Regions from separate parts of the Caproiciproducens sp. NJN-50 genome, predicted to be linked through region 2. Evidence: predicted binding sites of a transcription regulator. Region 2 holds the regulator's gene; each other region holds the start of a gene.

Evidence for each region. The regulator LexA, encoded in region 2, represses DNA repair genes until DNA is damaged. The targets are predictions, from matches to a motif close to CNAACANNTGTTNG.
Region 1: a site for LexA is predicted at 1,470-1,483, ahead of EQM14_RS04845 (Y-family DNA polymerase). Genes of this name have one in related genera too.
Region 3: a site for LexA is predicted at 1,701-1,714, ahead of EQM14_RS05400 (putative DNA modification/repair radical SAM protein). Genes of this name have one in related genera too.

What each region holds. Positions count from the first base shown of each region.
Region 1 is NZ_CP035283.1:1,013,189-1,019,087, forward strand. Features, by position in the region: gene EQM14_RS04840 (hypothetical protein) at 1-170, opposite strand, end outside; gene EQM14_RS04845 (Y-family DNA polymerase) at 186-1,424, opposite strand; gene EQM14_RS04850 (hypothetical protein) at 2,169-2,447, shown strand; gene EQM14_RS04855 (DnaJ domain-containing protein) at 2,740-3,498, shown strand; tRNA gene EQM14_RS04860 (tRNA-Gly) at 4,265-4,339, opposite strand; gene EQM14_RS04865 (DUF4358 domain-containing protein) at 4,374-4,895, opposite strand; gene EQM14_RS04870 (DUF3298 and DUF4163 domain-containing protein) at 5,486-5,899, opposite strand, start outside.
Region 2 is NZ_CP035283.1:2,639,820-2,645,718, reverse strand. Features, by position in the region: gene EQM14_RS12845 (M23 family metallopeptidase) at 1-522, opposite strand, end outside; gene EQM14_RS12840 (ferredoxin) at 932-1,120, shown strand; gene lexA (transcriptional repressor LexA) at 1,379-1,966, shown strand; gene EQM14_RS12830 (cyclase family protein) at 1,971-2,549, opposite strand; gene EQM14_RS12825 (5'-methylthioadenosine/adenosylhomocysteine nucleosidase) at 2,567-3,259, opposite strand; gene pap (polyphosphate:AMP phosphotransferase) at 3,318-4,829, opposite strand; gene ruvC (crossover junction endodeoxyribonuclease RuvC) at 4,983-5,507, shown strand; gene ruvA (Holliday junction branch migration protein RuvA) at 5,518-5,899, shown strand, end outside.
Region 3 is NZ_CP035283.1:1,129,577-1,135,475, reverse strand. Features, by position in the region: gene EQM14_RS05405 (TIGR03915 family putative DNA repair protein) at 1-359, opposite strand, end outside; gene EQM14_RS05400 (putative DNA modification/repair radical SAM protein) at 344-1,660, opposite strand; gene EQM14_RS05395 (MBL fold metallo-hydrolase) at 1,915-2,745, opposite strand; gene EQM14_RS05390 (putative bifunctional diguanylate cyclase/phosphodiesterase) at 2,903-4,318, opposite strand; gene feoB (ferrous iron transport protein B) at 4,619-5,899, shown strand, end outside.

The DNA.
Region 1 (5,899 bases), 1.6 Mb from region 2:
CAGGTGTAGCGCATTCCCGCGCCTCCGGCCTTGAGCGACGCGGCGGGCCGCGCATCCAGCACACGATCAATTTCATACATTTCCCCGTCTGCCCACCAGATCGCGAGGGGAACCAGCCTTCCGTCCTCATAGAAACGGGCGATCACATCGACATATCGTTTACAGGACATCCCGATTCCCTCCCGTCAAAAGTATCCGACCGGATGAATCGTGTGATCCTTTTTCGGATCGAATCCGGAGAGTTGCCGGTCCGTCAGCAAAACGGCCGGCTGTATCGCATAGGTCCCAAATCGATTTTTTAGCCAGTCTACGGTCTGATCCAGCCGTTCCCGGCGCTCTCTTTCCTTCTCGTCGCAATACAGGTTCGCCTGGGAAGGAACCGCATCCGGAACAAGGTCCGTGATGCTGATTCCGATGCTCCGGATCGGTTTATACCATCGATAATGCCGCCGAAACAGGTCCAGCCCCGCAACTGCAATCTCCGATGTAATGTTAGTATAACTGCCAAGCGTATGCTGCCGAGTAAAGCCAAAGAGCTGGTTATCTCGGACACCGATACATATTGTCCGTCCCTTGAATCCCTGCTCTCTCAGCCTTCTGGCGATACTGTCGGCCAGAACATACAGAATAATCTTGACATCCTCGTTGTTTGCCAGATCGCGCGGTGCCGTCGTGCTGTTGCCGATGGATTTGATAGTCGGCTGGTTGTCGTACTGCGCCACAGGTGACTGATCCAATCCGTTTGCAAAGGTGTACAACACTTCGCCCCATTTGCCGAACCAGCCGCGCAAAGCGCGCTCCGGCGTCCCGGCCAGGTCCCCGATGGTATGAATCCCGTACCGCTCCAGCTTCCGCTTTGTTGCGCTTCCGACGTACAGTAAATCGGAGGCGGGAAGAGGCCAGGCGATTTTCTTGTAGTCGCTCCTGCCGATCCGGGTAACGGCATCCGGTTTTTTGTAGTCGCTGCCGAGCTTTGCAAAAATCTTGTTAAATGAGACTCCAATCGAAACGGTGATCCCTAATTCATATTTGATACGTCCGCTGATCTCCCGCGCGATTTCCATTCCATCTCGCCCATTGGCGTCGCCTGTGACGTCTAACCAGCACTCATCTAAACCAAAAGGCTCGACCAAATCAGTATAATCAAGATAGATCCGCCGGGTAAGTCGGGAAAAGCGCTCGTACTTGGGGAAGTCGGGCGGCACAATGACGAGATCCGGGCACTTCTGCCGCGCTTGCCAGAGAGCTTCCCCGGTCTGAATATGATATCGCTTTGCAATCTGATTTTTCGCTAAAATGATCCCGTGCCGCTGTTCCACATCGCCGCCGACCGCAACCGGCTTGTCGCGAATTTCCAGCCGGTACAGGCATTCCACGCTCGCGTAAAAACTATTGCAATCGCTATGCAGGATTACCCGATCCATTTCATCACCACCGAACTCATGTTCTATCCTATGCAATGATATCACCGAACATGCGTTCTTTTCAATGGTAATTTGTGGCGCGTGAATAAGCCCCTTATTCTTTGGTGGGTTCCTGTTGTCTTCTCTTTACCCTCTCATCTTCCAAGAATCATATTGACGCCAAACCTCATACACGGTTACCCCGTTATTCTTAGCATAATCCCTCCAAATTTTGGTTTGTGTTGAATATCCTGCTCCGAACGGGTCCTGAATTTGCCGCAGTTGCTTATCCAACCTCTTGAGGCCGTCGGCTACCATATCCTCTCCCTCCTGAAATGTAATGTAAATACAATAATTATATTACAGAATCCGGCATGAGTACATGACAATTATCCATAATAAGCGGATCGAACATTATTTGGAACCAGAGCATATTATTTTATTGTGCTCAATCAAATCTCCTGATTATATAAAAGCTACAAGATAGGACCCTCTGAATAAATCGGCCCTGCCATCCTCCGGCGGGGCCTTGCTATATCAATCCGCTTTCCCAACGTCTTGCTTCCTCTTATATCTTCCGCGATCTCCCTGTTATAATTTATAGCCTTTTTCGATACTGAACTGCTTCAGAGCAATCCGGGTGTCCATGTCTTCAATGCGTTTTGTTTCCATACAAGCACCTCTGCGGATATTATACCACGCGAGTTTACAGGATAATAGGAACGCGATATAATAGTGGCCGTGTACGCAATTTGGAGGGAGTTTATGAAAACAATTGATTGGCATAGGCAGGGATATATCCCCATACTGATTGATTTTCAAAATGGTAACACTTTCATTGGGAGCGTGTCTGAAAAAGGCAAAAAAGAATTCCGCTACAGGCTCTCCCCGGCTGAAGAAAAAATCCGTGCCGAAGTCTGGTACGGGCCCTATTGCTATGAGAAAAGCGAAACGCTCGATCAGTCCGAATTTAGCATGGATATGGAAGGGCGAGAAAAAATGGTCGACTGGCTGAAAAGCAAGTATGAAAGTATGATAGAATAAAAATAAGGGCATCCGGAATATTAACCGGATGCCTTCGCCATGCTTGTTCAGTTGTCAAAATCAAGCTGCTTTCGTGATAATTTAACACCAACTTTGATGTAAAATTTTATTTCGCACCTGTGGAGGCCGCTGCGGGTACGTCCGTGCTGACAATTTCACCGGTTGGCATCAACGCCGCATTGCCGTTGGTCGTGACATCGGAACTGGTTCCGCTTTTCATAATATTGCCAATTATCAAATATAGTGATAAAATTGTCACAATATGCATAATAGCGAAAAGGGAGAGCTAATTATGGATTATTATGAAATCTTAGGAATTGATGAACACGCAACACAAGAACAAATAAAGGCGTCATATAGAACATTAGCAAAAAAATATCATCCAGATGTTAATGATGCACCTAATGCTGCGGCTTTTTTTAGATTGATTCAAGAAGCATATGAGACGTTAAGCAATCCGGCTCAGAGAAAAGAATATGATGAAAGCAACTTCAATACTACAAATGCTGAATATTCAGACAGTGAGGAAGATGATGACTATATAGATGAAAATTATAACGAGGATTCAGAAAATTCATATGGTGAGTCTTATTCTGAGAAACTAAAACATATTGAAGAGATGATTCATGAAGGTGGAAAAAATGTAGCAGCATACCAAACGTATGTCAAGCTAAGATTTATGCAGCATAATCTCTTTGTTAGATTGTTATTAATTTTAGTGCGAATAATTTTAGCACCGCTCATTCCAATATTGAAAATCATATTGCTAATTCTAAAATTAATGACTCAAATTTCACGCATTCTATCATGGATTATTATAATAGGGAGCGCTATTTGCATAGGCTATATTATTATTCATGATAAATTTGCTTACAAAGGAGAAGCAGTATTCTGCGCTGGTGTTTTCGTGACCGGCGTGATTGCATTTTGGCTACCCAATATTTTAGATTGGTTATCCGACAACTTTGAAGATAGAATTGATCAATTTGAAGAATTTATCTTTCAGCTCCGCATTATATTTTTTAAAAAGGTTCCCGAAATTAATGCGTAAAATGAACTTGCTTTTTTCCGAAATTTGGTATATACTTTTTGTATGTGGATAAAGAAAATAGCATCCACAGAGGACTAACCATCTTCTAAATGATTAGTCCCCATCCGCCATAAGGGTACACCAGACCCATATGACTTGTGAATGCCGATTGTACGTGGTTCATTTTACCGCGTTTTTCGGATAGATGTCAAGTCTGTACCCTTATTGGCAACTGAGGGGTGCAGACTTTCTTTTTTCTGCAACAATTCTCCCACAGGAATAAGTCCTGTGTATTCCTTATCCAACCATTTTTGGCTCCTCCGAAATTTCTGAAAAGCTTCACCGTTGGGAAACAGGGAATCCAATCAGACTTCAGGGTAAAACCGAATTAATGTTTAAGCATGGCGGTAAGGAATTGGGGTACTTTGAAAATATTTCTACCAATCGTTCTGACCGATTGGGGAAATTACAAAAACGTTTCTTGCTGGGGGCGGACACATCAGAAACCGTGAAGCCGACACAGGCGCTCTTGCGACCAACTGCATGTCGCGCGACGATCCCGGCAAGTGATAATGATACTTCTGCCTTGAACGCATCACCGCATTGGGCAGGCCCCGACGAATGAAGGGCTGGGACTGATTATCCCAATGAAGCTTTGTAATATATTTTTTATGATAGCCCCCGTTGCGATCAAACCTTCGGGGGATTTATCATAAAATCAAATGCTCACATGCTGAACACTTGATTTTATGATAACCGGGGAAGAAAATCTTCCCCGAATTATCCTTGGAGCGGGAAACGGGATTCGAACCCGCGACATTCAGCTTGGGAAGCTGACGCTCTACCACTGAACTACTCCCGCATGCGTTTAATTTTAACATATTCAGCTTCTATTTTCAAGTGCTTTTTTGATTCAGCATATCCAAAAACAATTTTTCCTCGGCCGATGCTGCGCTTCCAACCGATACTAGCACGTAACGGCCTTTATGAGAAATCAAAACATTTTTTAAAGCATTGTATTGGGTCGGATTCAGGTTTCTGAACCCAGTAGCCTTTGCGTTGATGTGAGCGTTAATGGACTGCTCCAGCTGATCGTATTTTGAAGCGTCGGTTAGCAGGAAACAGGCGAGCTCAGATGCGCTTTCAGTGGATTTGCTCATATAAAGGGAGCTTGCTTCCACAATTCCCTCCGGAATATCATAGTGCTTTGAAACCTGCCCTGCTTCCACTTTAACAAGATCCTTCGGTTCCAGGTTTTCCATGATATGCTGGGTAATCTCATCCGGCGAGTAACGCGCATAATTTTCTCGGATATGATGAATCACCAGAAAGGCGCCGATCAGTACGGCGATGGTGCAGATCAAGGTTATAATGGTAAATATCACCCATTTCTTTCCGATCTGCTCCGTCTGGTTCATTCAAGATATCTCCTTCCTTGTATTGTAATAAATACCACTGTATTTTACATTATTTTCTGAATCAAATAATTGCAATTAGGAAATTATGGGGCCGGATGAGACACATGTGGAAAGAATTTCAGAAACAAGTGCCAGTTGGTTACTTATGATTTACATAAACCCTGCCTGCGTTTTCAATAGAGGATTCGACCGGAGGCGATTCAACACTTTCCACACGGTTTTCAACCAAAACAGGTCTGTGCGGATGCCGAAACCGGCGCTTTTCAACAGAGGACGAAAATGTGTTGAAATGACCCGGTTGAAATTCAAAGCGGAGAGCTTGTTGACATAATCTGAAATTATGCGCTTTTCCCCATATTCGGACTGCTGAAAGGAATGTGCCGATCTCAAAACGATTGTCGCGGTCTGCCGCTTTCCGCCATGGGCTGCCGCCTGTGGCCCAACAGCTTTGAGGAAAATTTACAGTATAAATCAAAAACTCCCTGCGGCGGAATCGATGGACTTCCGGCATGGAGTTTTGAAATACATAATGATTCAGGGTGCACCGACGGGAAAGCATTGAAGAAAACAACGGCAAAACGCCCGCGCCCTTATGCGGCCCGGTTCAGCTTTTCATAAAGGAAATGATAGGACGGATTCAGCATGGAAGAGATGGAGCCATAGGGGATCGTGAATTCCTGGATTCCGGCGGCGTAAGGGAAATATTGATATTGCTGAAAATAGAATGCGATTCCCGCGTCGGAAAGGTAAAAATCGGGATTGCTTCCCAGTGTCTTAAACGGACTGTTTGCTATTTCGACAAGAGCCCCGGATTTTTCTCTTTCGTCGATCCCCGATCGGATTTTGGCATCAAACTCCTGTTGGTAGCCGCTCCCGTTTTTCATCAGGCTTCCCAGCGAAAGCTGTTTTCCCGTATTTAGGTCGAATGTATACGCGGTCTGAATGGTTCCGCCGTGCGCTCCGCCCTCGTATTGGTAATTGCTCAGGACGATGCTGAACAGGCC
Region 2 (5,899 bases):
TTTGTCGTCTTTATAGGTCTTGGTTACCGTGCCGTTTGCGATTGCTTTTACATCTTCTCCCTTTTCTGCGCTCAGGTCGACTCCCGTGTGGGCGCGCCAGTCGAGCGTCGTTTTACAGTAGACCGGGTCGGCGCTGAACTTTTGGACAACCGTTTTTCCAACCGGGAAGGAGTAGGATGTTACTTCGGCAGCCGTGGGCTTGTCGGGGACCGAAGACGTTTTCTGAGGCTTCGATTCCGCCGGCTTTGACGAAGCAGCCTCCGGGGCGACGGATGAAACCTCCGGCTGCGAGGAAGCTTCGGGTTCTCCATATACGCCGCTGACCGTATTGTTGGCGGGCGCCGTGCTCTGGACCGGTTCACTCTGCGATTTATCCTCCGGCGTCGCGTAATTTACCACACTGTCATAGGTCGTCCAGGCCGCTACGCCCACGGCAATCAGGCAGACCCCAAGAGCGATATAAAAACCTTTTGAAGATCCTTTGCGGCCGTTTTTTTGAATATGCAAATTCAATTCTGCCACCTCCGAACCTATTTTGACCACATAAACGGTCCGATATTCGGAAAAGGCAGAAGTCGGAGGAATTTTTTTCAGAGATGGATTAATAAAAGGCGCGAATCAAACCCGAAAAGGGACCCGGTCGTTTCCGATCGGGTCCGATTTCATTAGCTTGAGGGGTATATTGAGGAGGGTAGAACATGAACCAAAGAGTGGTGCGGCTCCAACTCCTTGATTACGTCTATATTATATCTTCCATGCACAAAAAAGTTGTGAATGGGCTGTGAATACCTTATGAATTTTTTCCAAAAAACATTTGAACGGACTGGCTCTTTTTTACAGAAGTGCCGCGTCTGCCTCCGCAGGTCCCCGCTGTATTTTATCGGAGGGAAACGGAAACCATAAAGATATCTTTTCGAAAGGAGACTGGTTCATGAAAGCAAGTCTTGACAGAAGCGGCTGTATTTCCTGCGGCTTATGCCCACAAACATGCCCGGAGGTTTTCCGCATGGGAGACGACGGGATTGCGGAAGTCTATCAGGAAAATGTGCCGGAGGGCTCGGAGGGCAAAGCGGTCGAAGCACAGGAGGGCTGCCCCGTATCGGTCATCACGGTAAAGTAAGAGAGTGGCGGACGGCCCCGACCGGCTGTCCGCCATTTTGCTTTTTGCCGTCATACATGCAAAACGCCGCTGTAGCCGGCGCTTTGCAAACATTTGTTTCCACTTTCCGTGATAGTATGGTATAATAATCTCACGGCGTAGACCGAAGAGGAGCTTCCGGCGCCTGAGGGAACATTGCCCGTGAACGCGGGCTGAGCACGTGTTTTGCGGCTTTTCGGTTCACGGTGTGACAACGTCAAAAAGGAAGGTGGGTTTGCGGTGCTGACCAAGAGTCAACAGAAGGTTTATGATTACTTAAAAGGCAGAATGGAGAACGGCCTGCCGCCGACCGTCAGGGAAATCTGCCGGGCGACGGGTTTAAAGTCGACTTCCAGTGTTCATGCGCATTTAAAATCACTGGAGGAAATGGGGCTGATCACCCGCGACCGGGGGCTGAACCGCGCCATTCACCTCGCAGGGGAACAGACGACCGTACAGGTGCCGGTTTTGGGGCGCGTCGCTGCGGGAAACCCAATCCTTGCCGTGGAGGAAATCGAGGGATATCTGCCGTTTTCCCCGGCCAAACGGGCGGGGGATGAAGAGTATTTCGCCCTGAACGTGAAGGGCGAAAGCATGAAGGACGCGGGGATTCTTGACGGCGATCTCGTTGTCGCCGTCAAGACGCAGACGGCGCTCGACGGGGAGATCGTCGTCGCCCTGATCGAAGATGAGGCGACGGTGAAGCGCCTGTTCCGCGAGAGGGACCGCGTTCGCCTTCAGCCGGAAAATTCAGCGTTTGAGCCGATCTATTCAAAAAACGTTCAGATCCTGGGGAAGGTCGTTGCGGTATACCGCTTTTATCGGTAGGCGTTCAGCCCCATGCCAGAACGGCCCGGACGGGGGCGGCCTCCGCGCCGGCCAGCAGCAGCGGCAGGGCGATCAGCCGATAGCCTCCCGGCTGTACGGCGGTCAGGTCCAGTCCTTCCAGAATCGGAATCCCGGCGCCGAGCAGCTCCGCGTGAGGGCCTTCCTCGTCGTCCGGAGCGCCGATGCTCTGCGCGTCCGTTCCGACCAGCAGGACACCGGCCCCGACGAGCGCGAACGCCGCGCTTTTGGATAAAAAAGCCTCTCCGTTCCCTTTCAGCAGGAGCCGGTCCCCGCTCTTCGGCGCCAGCCGGTCGATGTCCGCCCCGGTTACGATGCCCTGAGCCGGAATGACCGTGCAGGGGCCGACGCAGCGCGAAAGGTCCAGCTTGTCGATGGAGTCTCCGCCCGGAATGAAATGGAGCGGCGCGTCCAGATGGGTGGCGCTGTGGCAGCAGGCGTAAAAGCCGGAAAGATTGCAGTCGTCCCCCAGCTCCATCCGGCGCACGATGTCCCGGTACGGAACCGGGTCGCCCGGATACGGGGGAGAGGAGAACAGCTCTCTGGTGATGTCGATCAGTTCCATCCGCTGCTCCTCCTTTGTTAAATCCTGGGGAGAAAATTCTTTATCAGCAGCGTGAGTTCCCGCGCCGAGCGGCCGGCAAACGTCGTAAAATCCGTCGCCGCCTGTTCGTTCGCATTGTCGGAAATCGCGCGGATTACGACAAAATCCAATCCGTTCAGATAGCAGACCTGTGCGATGCTTCCGCCTTCCATTTCGCAGGCGACGGCACCGAATTCGTCCGCGATGCGGCCGAGCCGTTCCGAGTCGCAGACGAACTGGTCGCCCGTGGCGATCACTCCCGTATGTATTTTTTCCGGCGTGAAAACGGATTTGGCCGCCGCCGCGGCCAGCTCCGTCAGTCTGGGGGAAGCCGGGATGCGGATGATGTCCGGCCCGCTCAGAAATCCCTTTTCGTCGCCGAGCGCGGTCGTGTCCATGTCGTGCTGGACCAGCGCGCTGGAGACGACCACATCGCCGATCTTCACCCCGGCGCCGGTTCCGCCCGCGACCCCGACGTTCAGCAGCGCGGAGGGGCGGTACCGCAGGATCATGGTCTGGGCGCAGACGGCGGCCGCCACTTTTCCGATCCCGCATCGGGCGACCGCGCATTCGACTCCCTCGATGAGTCCCCTGTGATAAACGATCCCGCTGACGGTTTCCGTTTTGCGCTCCGGCATCAAATCGAGCAGGTCCTGCACTTCGACCTCCATTGCCCCGATGATTCCGATCATTGAAAAACACCTCCGATTTCTGCTTCTGTTTTGATGATACGTTGTTTCCTGCGAAAAATCAATCCTCTTTTTTGCCGTGCGGGCGCTTTTCACCGCACCGTTCCCGGATGGCGTCCGTGATCAGGTCCAGAGTCTGGATCCGCCCGAATTTTTTATCCTGCGATTCGATGATATGCCACGGCGCGTATTTTACCGATGTGTATTTCAGCATGTCGTTGACGCAGATTTCGTACTGGTCCCATTTGCTGCGGTTGCGCCAGTCCTCGTCCGTGATCTTCCAGTTTTTCTCGGGGCTGTTTTGGCGGGCCTGAAAGCGGCGGAGCTGCTCGTCCTTGTCGATCTGAAGCCAGAATTTCAGGATCACCGCGCCCCAGTCGGCGAGCTCGCGCTCGAATTCGTTGATTTCGCGGTAGGCGCGCCGCCAGTCGCTCTCGGTACAGAAGCCCTCCACGCGCTCCACCAGAACGCGGCCGTACCACGTCCGGTCGAAGATGGCGATATGCCCGTCGCGCGGAAGGTTCTTCCAGAACCGCCAAAGGTAATGCCGGGCCGCCTCGTCCGGGGTCGGGGAGGCGATGGGGACGACCTGATATCCGCGCGGGTCGAGCGCCTTTGCCACGCGCCGGATGGTTCCGCCCTTTCCGGCGGCGTCCCAGCCCTCGAACGCGAGGATGACCGGTATTTTTTTCAGGTACAGTTCGCTGTGCAGCTCGCGAAGCAGATTCTGGTCCTCCTCGACCCGCCGGTGGTATTCGTCTTCATCCATCGTGCGGTCCAGTGAAACTTCGGACAGCTTCGGCATCGTCAGAAAGGGATAAGAGCCGGGCCGGATGGGCCCTTCGGCGGCCCTTGCTTCGGGGCCTGGGTTCAGCGCTTCCGTGACCCGCGCGATGACGGTCTCAAAAACATCCAGCGCCGCGGCCCGGCGGTTCATGCCGGAGAGCAGGTGCCAGGGGACGGCCGCCGTATTTGTATAGCCGATCATCTCATTGAATGATTCGCAGTATTTTTCATACTGCCGGTTCCGTTTCCAGTCCTGTTCGGTCACGCGCCATTGGGTGTTTCGGTCCTTCGCCAGCTTTTCGAAGCGCTCTTTCTGTTCCTTCCTGCTGATGTGCACGAAGAACTTGATGATGAGATACCCTGCGTCCGTCAGCTCGCGCTCTAGGGTGTTGATGCTGTTGAGCCGGCGAGTCAGCTCTTCGGCGCTCATATCTTCTTCCAGCCGGGCGGTGGAAACGTCCATATACCAGCTGCGGTCGAGCACGGAAAAATCCCCGGCCTTTGGGATGAAGTTCCAGTACCTCCACAGAACCGGCTTCCTCCGCTCCAGTTCCGTCGGCCGCGTCACGGAATGCACCCTGCACCAGCGCGGGTCGAGATTCAGGATCAGGTCGGAGATCAGCTCGCCCTTTCCCGCCGCGCCCCAGCCTTCGAACAGGACGATGACGGGCAGCTTCTTTTTCCGCACCTGCTGCTGCAGGATGGAAAGGCGTTCCCGAAGCTTTTTGGAGCGGGCCTTGTATTCCTCTCTGGAAACGCTCTTTTTCAGATCTATTTTTTCAAGCATGGAACGCACCGTCCTTTTTTCTTTATTATACGCCTTTTATCGGCGTTTAAAAGGAAGACGCCGCACATCCGTTCAAATTCATGGCGCGGTATTCCATCGGCATGGCATTTGTGATATAATAAAACGAATATTTTCCGGAAGGGAGGCGGCGCGATGGTGATCCTCGGAATCGACCCGGGATATGCGATCGTAGGCTATGGCCTCATCAGGGCGGAACGGGGAAGGTTTGTTCCGCTGGAACACGGCGCCGTGGAAACCCGCGCCGGAGAGGATTTCTGCGTGCGGCTTGAGAGCATCTACGACGGGCTATGCGCCGTCATGAGAAAATGGAAGCCGGACGCGGTGTCGATCGAGAAGCTCTATTTTCAGAACAACCAGAAAACCGCGATCGGCGTGGCGGAGGCGCGCGGCGTCATCCTGCTTGCCGCCCATCAGTCGGGCGCGCACATTTTTGAATACACCCCCCTGCAGGTCAAGCTGGCGGTGACCGGATACGGTCAGGCGAAGAAACCGCAGGTGATGGAGATGACCCGGCGTCTGCTCTGCCTGAAGGAAGTTCCGAAACCGGACGACACCGCCGACGCGCTGGCGATGGCGGTCTGTCACGGTCAGGCGGCCGGGTCGGCCACAAGGCGGGCGATGCTTTCGGGCGGGATTTCGCTTCGGAACCGGTCGTAACGGAGGAATCATGATTTACAGTGTCAAAGGGACCCTGACCCATATGGAACCGGGGATCGCCGTGGTCGAGTGCGGCGGCGTGGGGTTCAAATGCTTTACTTCCCTGAATACGCAGCGGGCCCTGCCGCAGATCGGCGCGCAGGCGAAGCTGTTCACCGTGCTGAACGTCCGGGAGGACGCGCTCGATCTGTTCGGATTTTCCACCCAGGCGGAGCTGAGCTGTTTCAAAATGCTGACCGGCGTTTCCGGCGTGGGGCCGAAAGCCGGTCTCGCCATTTTATCGGAATTGAAGCCGGAACAGGTCGCGGCGTCCGTCGCCACGGGCGACAGCAAAACGCTGACCCGGGCGAGCGGGGTCGGACCGAAGCTTGCGCAGCGCATCTGCCTGGAGC
Region 3 (5,899 bases), 1.5 Mb from region 2:
ACCGCACGGCTCAGCGTGTGGACCGTTTCATTTGTCAGCAGATTCATCACCTGCGGACCATACCGATATCCAAGGCGCAGAAAGAGCAGGATTTCACGTTCCTTCCCCGGCAGGCAGGTCAGAAAAGCGCGCCGGACAAAACCGGGAGCCCCCGCCCCGATTTTCCTCGGGATGGACGCGGCGACCCGCGCGGCTTTCGCGGCGTCGGCGACGATTTCCCGCTCCGGAATCAGCGTCGTCTGGACGTCGTCGGGAGAAAGAACGGCCGCCGGGATTTCCCTGCGGTCATAGCTCTCAAACACGCAGCACAGGAGTCCCTCAAAGCTGCCGTCGTAGCGGTAGATCACGTCGCGAGCCATTTCCTCACCTCCTCCCGCTCCGGTCCGGGCCCGCCGAAAAACGACAGCTGCTGCGGCGCGTCCTCCCAGGGCAGGTCGCGGCTGTAGAGATCCAGCTCGCGCGCGGACAGAAGCGCCCGAAGGATCGAATCCCGCGTCAGCCTCAGGCCGGGCACGGATCTTCCGTTACAGGTGATGAAATACTGCGCCCTTTTCAACACAACGCCCAGCTTTTTCAGGTCCTCCGGCCTCAGGGAAGCGGTCCGTCTGGCTGTCAAAATCCGTTTCGCGCCCGTCACGCCGATCCCGGGAACGCGGAGCAGCAGTTCCCTCGGCGCGCGGTTGACCTCCACCGGGAACGCCTCCATATGATTGAGGGCCCAATTGCATTTCGGGTCCACATAGGGGTTGAACGTCTGATGCTGCGGGTCGAGAAGCTCATCCGCGGAAAAGCCGTAATAGCGGAGGAGCCAGTCCGCCTGATACAGGCGGTGTTCCCGCAGAAGCGGGGGCTTTGTCCCAACGGCGGGCAACAGGCTGTTTTCCACAACCGGAAGATAGGCGGAGTAAAAAACGCGTTTCAGGCCGTAGTTCCTGTAAAGCCCCTGCGCCAGATTCAGAATGCGGTAATCGGTGTCGGGAGTCGCACCGACAATCATCTGCGTGCTCTGCCCCGCCGGCGCGAATTTCGGAGCGTGCCGGTACCGCACCAGTTCCGTCCTGTTCTGCCGGATGCCGTCCCGAATCCCGCCCATCGGCCCCAGAATGGAAACCTTGCTCTTGTCCGGCGCCAGCAGCGACAGGCTCTGATGCGACGGAAGCTCAATATTGACGCTCATCCGGTCCGCGAGCAGTCCGAGCCGCTCGATCAGCGACCGGTCCGCCCCGGGAATCGCTTTCGCATGGATATATCCGCAGAAGCGATAATCCTCTCTCAGGATCCGCAGTGTTTCAATCATCCGCTCACAGGTGTAATCCGGATTTCTCAGCACGCCGGAACTCAAAAACAACCCTTCGATATAATTGCGCCGGTAAAAGCCGATCGTCAGGTCGGCCAGCTCCCGGGGAGAAAACTCGGTTCGCGGCGTTTCATGGGAGCGCCGATTGACGCAGTACCGGCAGTCGTAGACGCACTTGTTGGTCATGAGGACCTTCAGCAAGGACACGCAGCGCCCGTCCGCCGCAAAGGTGTGGCAGATCCCGCAGGCTTCCGCGCTCCCGATCCCCCCGCGTCCGGCGGCCCGGTCCACACCGCTTGAAGTACAGGCCACGTCGTATTTCGCTGCGTCGGTCAGTATTTTCAGTTTATCGAACAGGTCCATGCCGTTTCCTCCCGCGTGCTCTTTTCCTCCATCATATCACAGAACATACGTTCTTGTAAAGGGGAAAATAAAAAATCGGTGCGGATTCACGTACCGATTTCAGAAAGAAATAAAGGCACTCCAGAAACAAATCTTCTGAAACGCCTTTGTTTTATGTGGTTGCCCATTTCATTCATAGCGCCATGCATCACAACTAAACTATGTTAGATAGTATAACATAATCTTCCAGTTTAGTCAAGACATTTTTTCCCGGTTCAGAAGAGATCGATCCTGTCCCCCACCGAGCTCAGAACGCAGCGGTCTCCTAAGACCTGCTTCAGACGCGCGGCCGCCGGAATCCCGGTGCAGTGCAGCGGAACGATTTTTTCCAGATCGGACCCGGCAAAGTACTCCGCGGTTTTCCGAATCCGGTCTTCTCCTTCGCCGCTTAAATGCATTCCCGCCACTAAAAACCGGATTTTCTTTCCGGGGAAACAGCTGCGAACGTGTTCCACGCAGTTGACGGCTCCCCGGTGGCTGCACCCCGAGAAAACCGCGAGTTCGTCTCCTTCCTTCGCCACAAGAATCTGTTCGTCGTCCATCCGGTCCGGGACCCTTTCCCCATCCTTCTCCGTAAAGAAACAGTCCTGCACCGGCTCGAAGGAATTATAGCTTCCGACATTTCCCAAGGTCCAGACTCCGGGAAGGATCTCCGTTTTGCCCTCCGTGCTGGCAATGCGGCCTTCCGATTCCGGCGTGTCTCCCGGCTTCCACTGCATTCCGACATCACGGTACGCGCCCCTCCCGTCGAGCGCCAGCTTTTTCTGAAACGCCTGAGGGGTGACATAAACCATCGCTTCGCTGTCTCGGAACGGAAAGAATTCAAGCCCTCCGCAGTGATCATAATGCCCATGGCTCAAAACGACCGCAGAGGCGGTTTCCGGTTGCAGACCGAGGATCCGGGCATTTTTCAGCCACACGTCCGTCTGTCCCGCATCGAACAGAATTCCCGTCCCGTTTCTCTCAATCCAGAGGGAAAGCCCGTGTTCCGCGAGCAGACGGGCCCGGCGCACATAATTATCGCAAAGAACGATCAGCCGCAGCATAGCCGAACCTCCGTTTCATTCCTTTTCCAGCGCCCCAGGCAGAGACAGATCCATCGGCGCATCACCGTGCCGGACCGCATCCCGGCATAAAGCGTTCCTTAGAACAGATGAACTCTTTTTCATTATACCTCGGAACTTCCGCAGATTCCACGCAATTTCACTCAAACGGACCGTTTTTTATCCCTTTTACCGGCAGCAAAGCCGCGAATTGCCTTTCCGAGACAGGAGGCGAAAAATAGTAGCCCTGTACCGCCATGCAGCGGATCTTTTTCAGAAATTCCATCTGTTCTCTTGTTTCCACGCCCTCCGCCACAACCGACATATGCAGTTGTTCCGCCAGACCGATGACAGAGGAAACAACCGCTTCCCCGCGCTCCCCGAAACCCAGTCCGTTTAAAAAATCCCGGTCCAGCTTGATCGTCTGCGCCGGAACATCGTACAGCATTTTCAGCGAGGAGTACTCGGAGCCAAAATCGTCAACGGAAAGTGAAAAGCCGGCGGCGCTCAGTCTTCTCATAGATTTTTCGAGGACCGCCGCATCCTGCGCGAACGCGCTCTCCGTCACTTCCAGCTCCAACAGACCCGACGGTACGTCCAATTTTGCCGCCTCCCCGCGGTATTCACCCGCAACGGAAGGATTCAGCAGGCTGACGCGGGACAGATTGACGGAAACCGGCACCGCCTCCTTTCCCTCGTCCAGCCACCTCCGAAGATCACGGCAAACCTGCCGGAACACGTAGCGGTCCAGCTCCGCGATTTTTCCGCTCCGCTCAAATACGGGAATAAACTCGCCCGGCGGCACGAGGGTATTCGGATCCGTGCGCCAGCGCACCAGAGCCTCGGCGCCGAACAGCGTCTCGCCAGCAGTGGAATATTTCGGCTGATAGTACACCACAAATTCGTGGTTTTCCAAGGCCGGCACCAGGCGGTCCGCCATATTTTTCAGCGTCATGCGGCCGATCCGCATCCGGTCCTCATAAAAGGCGCAGGGCGGGCAGTCCGGAAAATGATCGGCCTTCAGGGACATTACGGCGCGGCTGATCAGCTCCTGCACATCTTCCGCAGCACCGACCGGGCATTCGCAGACTCCGAACGCCGGAGACAGTTCATAGTGGATCCCGTAAAACTCAATGGTATTTTTCAGGTCCGCGCAAATCCGATTCAGTCTTTCCGTCAAACCGGCTCTGTCCCGGCATGCCAGCAAAAGCAAAAATCGGTCGGCATAAACATGTGCGCTCAGCTCGTCTTTTCCAAGATTCTTAACAAATACCCAATGGATTCCCTGAAGTACCCTCGTTCCGTTGCGATAGCCGAAAATCTCGTTAATTACTCCGAATCCCCTCACATGAAAGGCAATCAGCGCATATTTTTTCCTGTCCGCCGGCCTGAGAAGTCGCCGCGCCTCCTCCACGAATTTTTTTTCATTCGCTCCGCCGGTCAGCGGATCTTCATACGACAGCCTCTCCTGCCGGGAGAGCAGGAGCTTCCGGTTCTCCTGCATTTTGAGCAAAGCGAGAATCCACGCAGCCAGCAAAACCGGCCGCGCCGCGCTGCGGCGACGCTTCGGCTTCATTGTTCCTTCACCGTCCTTTCTTGTTAATTTCCGCCGGTATTCCGTTTTTTATACATTTATAACGTAAACGCGGTTACATCGAAGTTCGGGTCAGCCGGCTTCCCCAGCGCGCAATCCGGCGTCTTCCTTACGGACAGGAAATAATAGTAGCACTTTCAGTAAAGGAACCATATATTAGCCTAGTGAAACAAAATAAAAGGCCTCTATCGGGCCGCCGCATGGAATATCGACCATGTGGATGCGCCCAACTTTTTTGCAATGATATATTCCTAAACAGAACCATATTAGGAGGGAACCACATTGGGATTGACAGGAGAATCGACAGGCGCCGGGGTTTTATGCAGCTGCGGCGGCGTACTGCAAATCGAACGGGAAACCGCGGACGATAAAGTGGTGGCGCTGGCCGGGAACCCGAACGTCGGAAAAAGCACGGTGTTCAACAGCCTGACGGGAATGAATCAGCACACGGGAAACTGGCCGGGGAAAACCGTGGCCAACGCGCAGGGCAGATACAGGCATCAGGATACGAACTTTGTCCTTGTCGATATTCCGGGCACTTATTCCCTGATGGCAAATTCGGAAGAAGAGGAAATCGCGCGCGACTTTATCTGCTTCGGAGCCCCGGACGCCGTAGTGGTCGTCGCCGACGCCACCTGTCTGGAGCGCAACCTGAATCTTGTCCTTCAGACCATGGAGATTTCAAAACGGGTCATACTGTGCGTCAACCTGCTCGACGAGGCGAAAAAGAAAAAGATCAGGGTGAATCTGGAACGGCTGTCTCAAAAGCTGGGAATCCCCGTTGTGGGAACCAGCGCCCGGAGCGGAAAGGGGCTGAACCGCCTGACGGATGCCGTGGCGGACTTAACCCGGGACAGCAGTGAAATCCAACCGCTTACCATCGCATATGGGGATGAAATCGAACGGGCGATTTCCATGCTCCAGCCGGTTTTGGAAGATTCACTGGACGGAAAGCTGAACAGCCGCTGGGTGGCGCTCAAGCTGCTGGACGGCGATGAAAGCCTGCTGCGTTCCATGCGAAATTATCTGGGAAAAGACATTCTTGCGGAAAAATCTGTTTCAGAGCGGCTCCGGGAAGCAAAAGAGCAGCTGAGACAGGGAGGCATTACAGGCGATTCATTCCGTGACTGCGTCGTTACAAAGATCGTTGAACTCTGCGAAGCAATTGGGCGCGAAACCATTGTCTATGAAAAGAAAGAGTATGCGGAGCGAGATCGGAAAATCGATAAAATACTTACTTCCAAAGCCACCGGAATCCCGGTCATGATTTTACTGCTGCTCGGAATCTTCTGGATTACGATCACGGGGGCAAATGTGCCGTCTGAGCTGATCGCCGACGGACTGTTCTGGGTGGAAGACCGCCTGCTGGACTTTTTCCATTGGATTTCCGCCCCCGAATGGGTCACAGGGCCGCTGGTCGAAGGGATGTACCGGACCCTGGCCTGGGTTGTTTCCGTCATGCTTCCTCCCATGGCGATCTTCTTTCCTTTGTTTACTTTGCTGGAAGATTTGGGATACCTGCCGCGCGTCGCATTCAACCTGGATAACTTTTTCCGCAAGGCG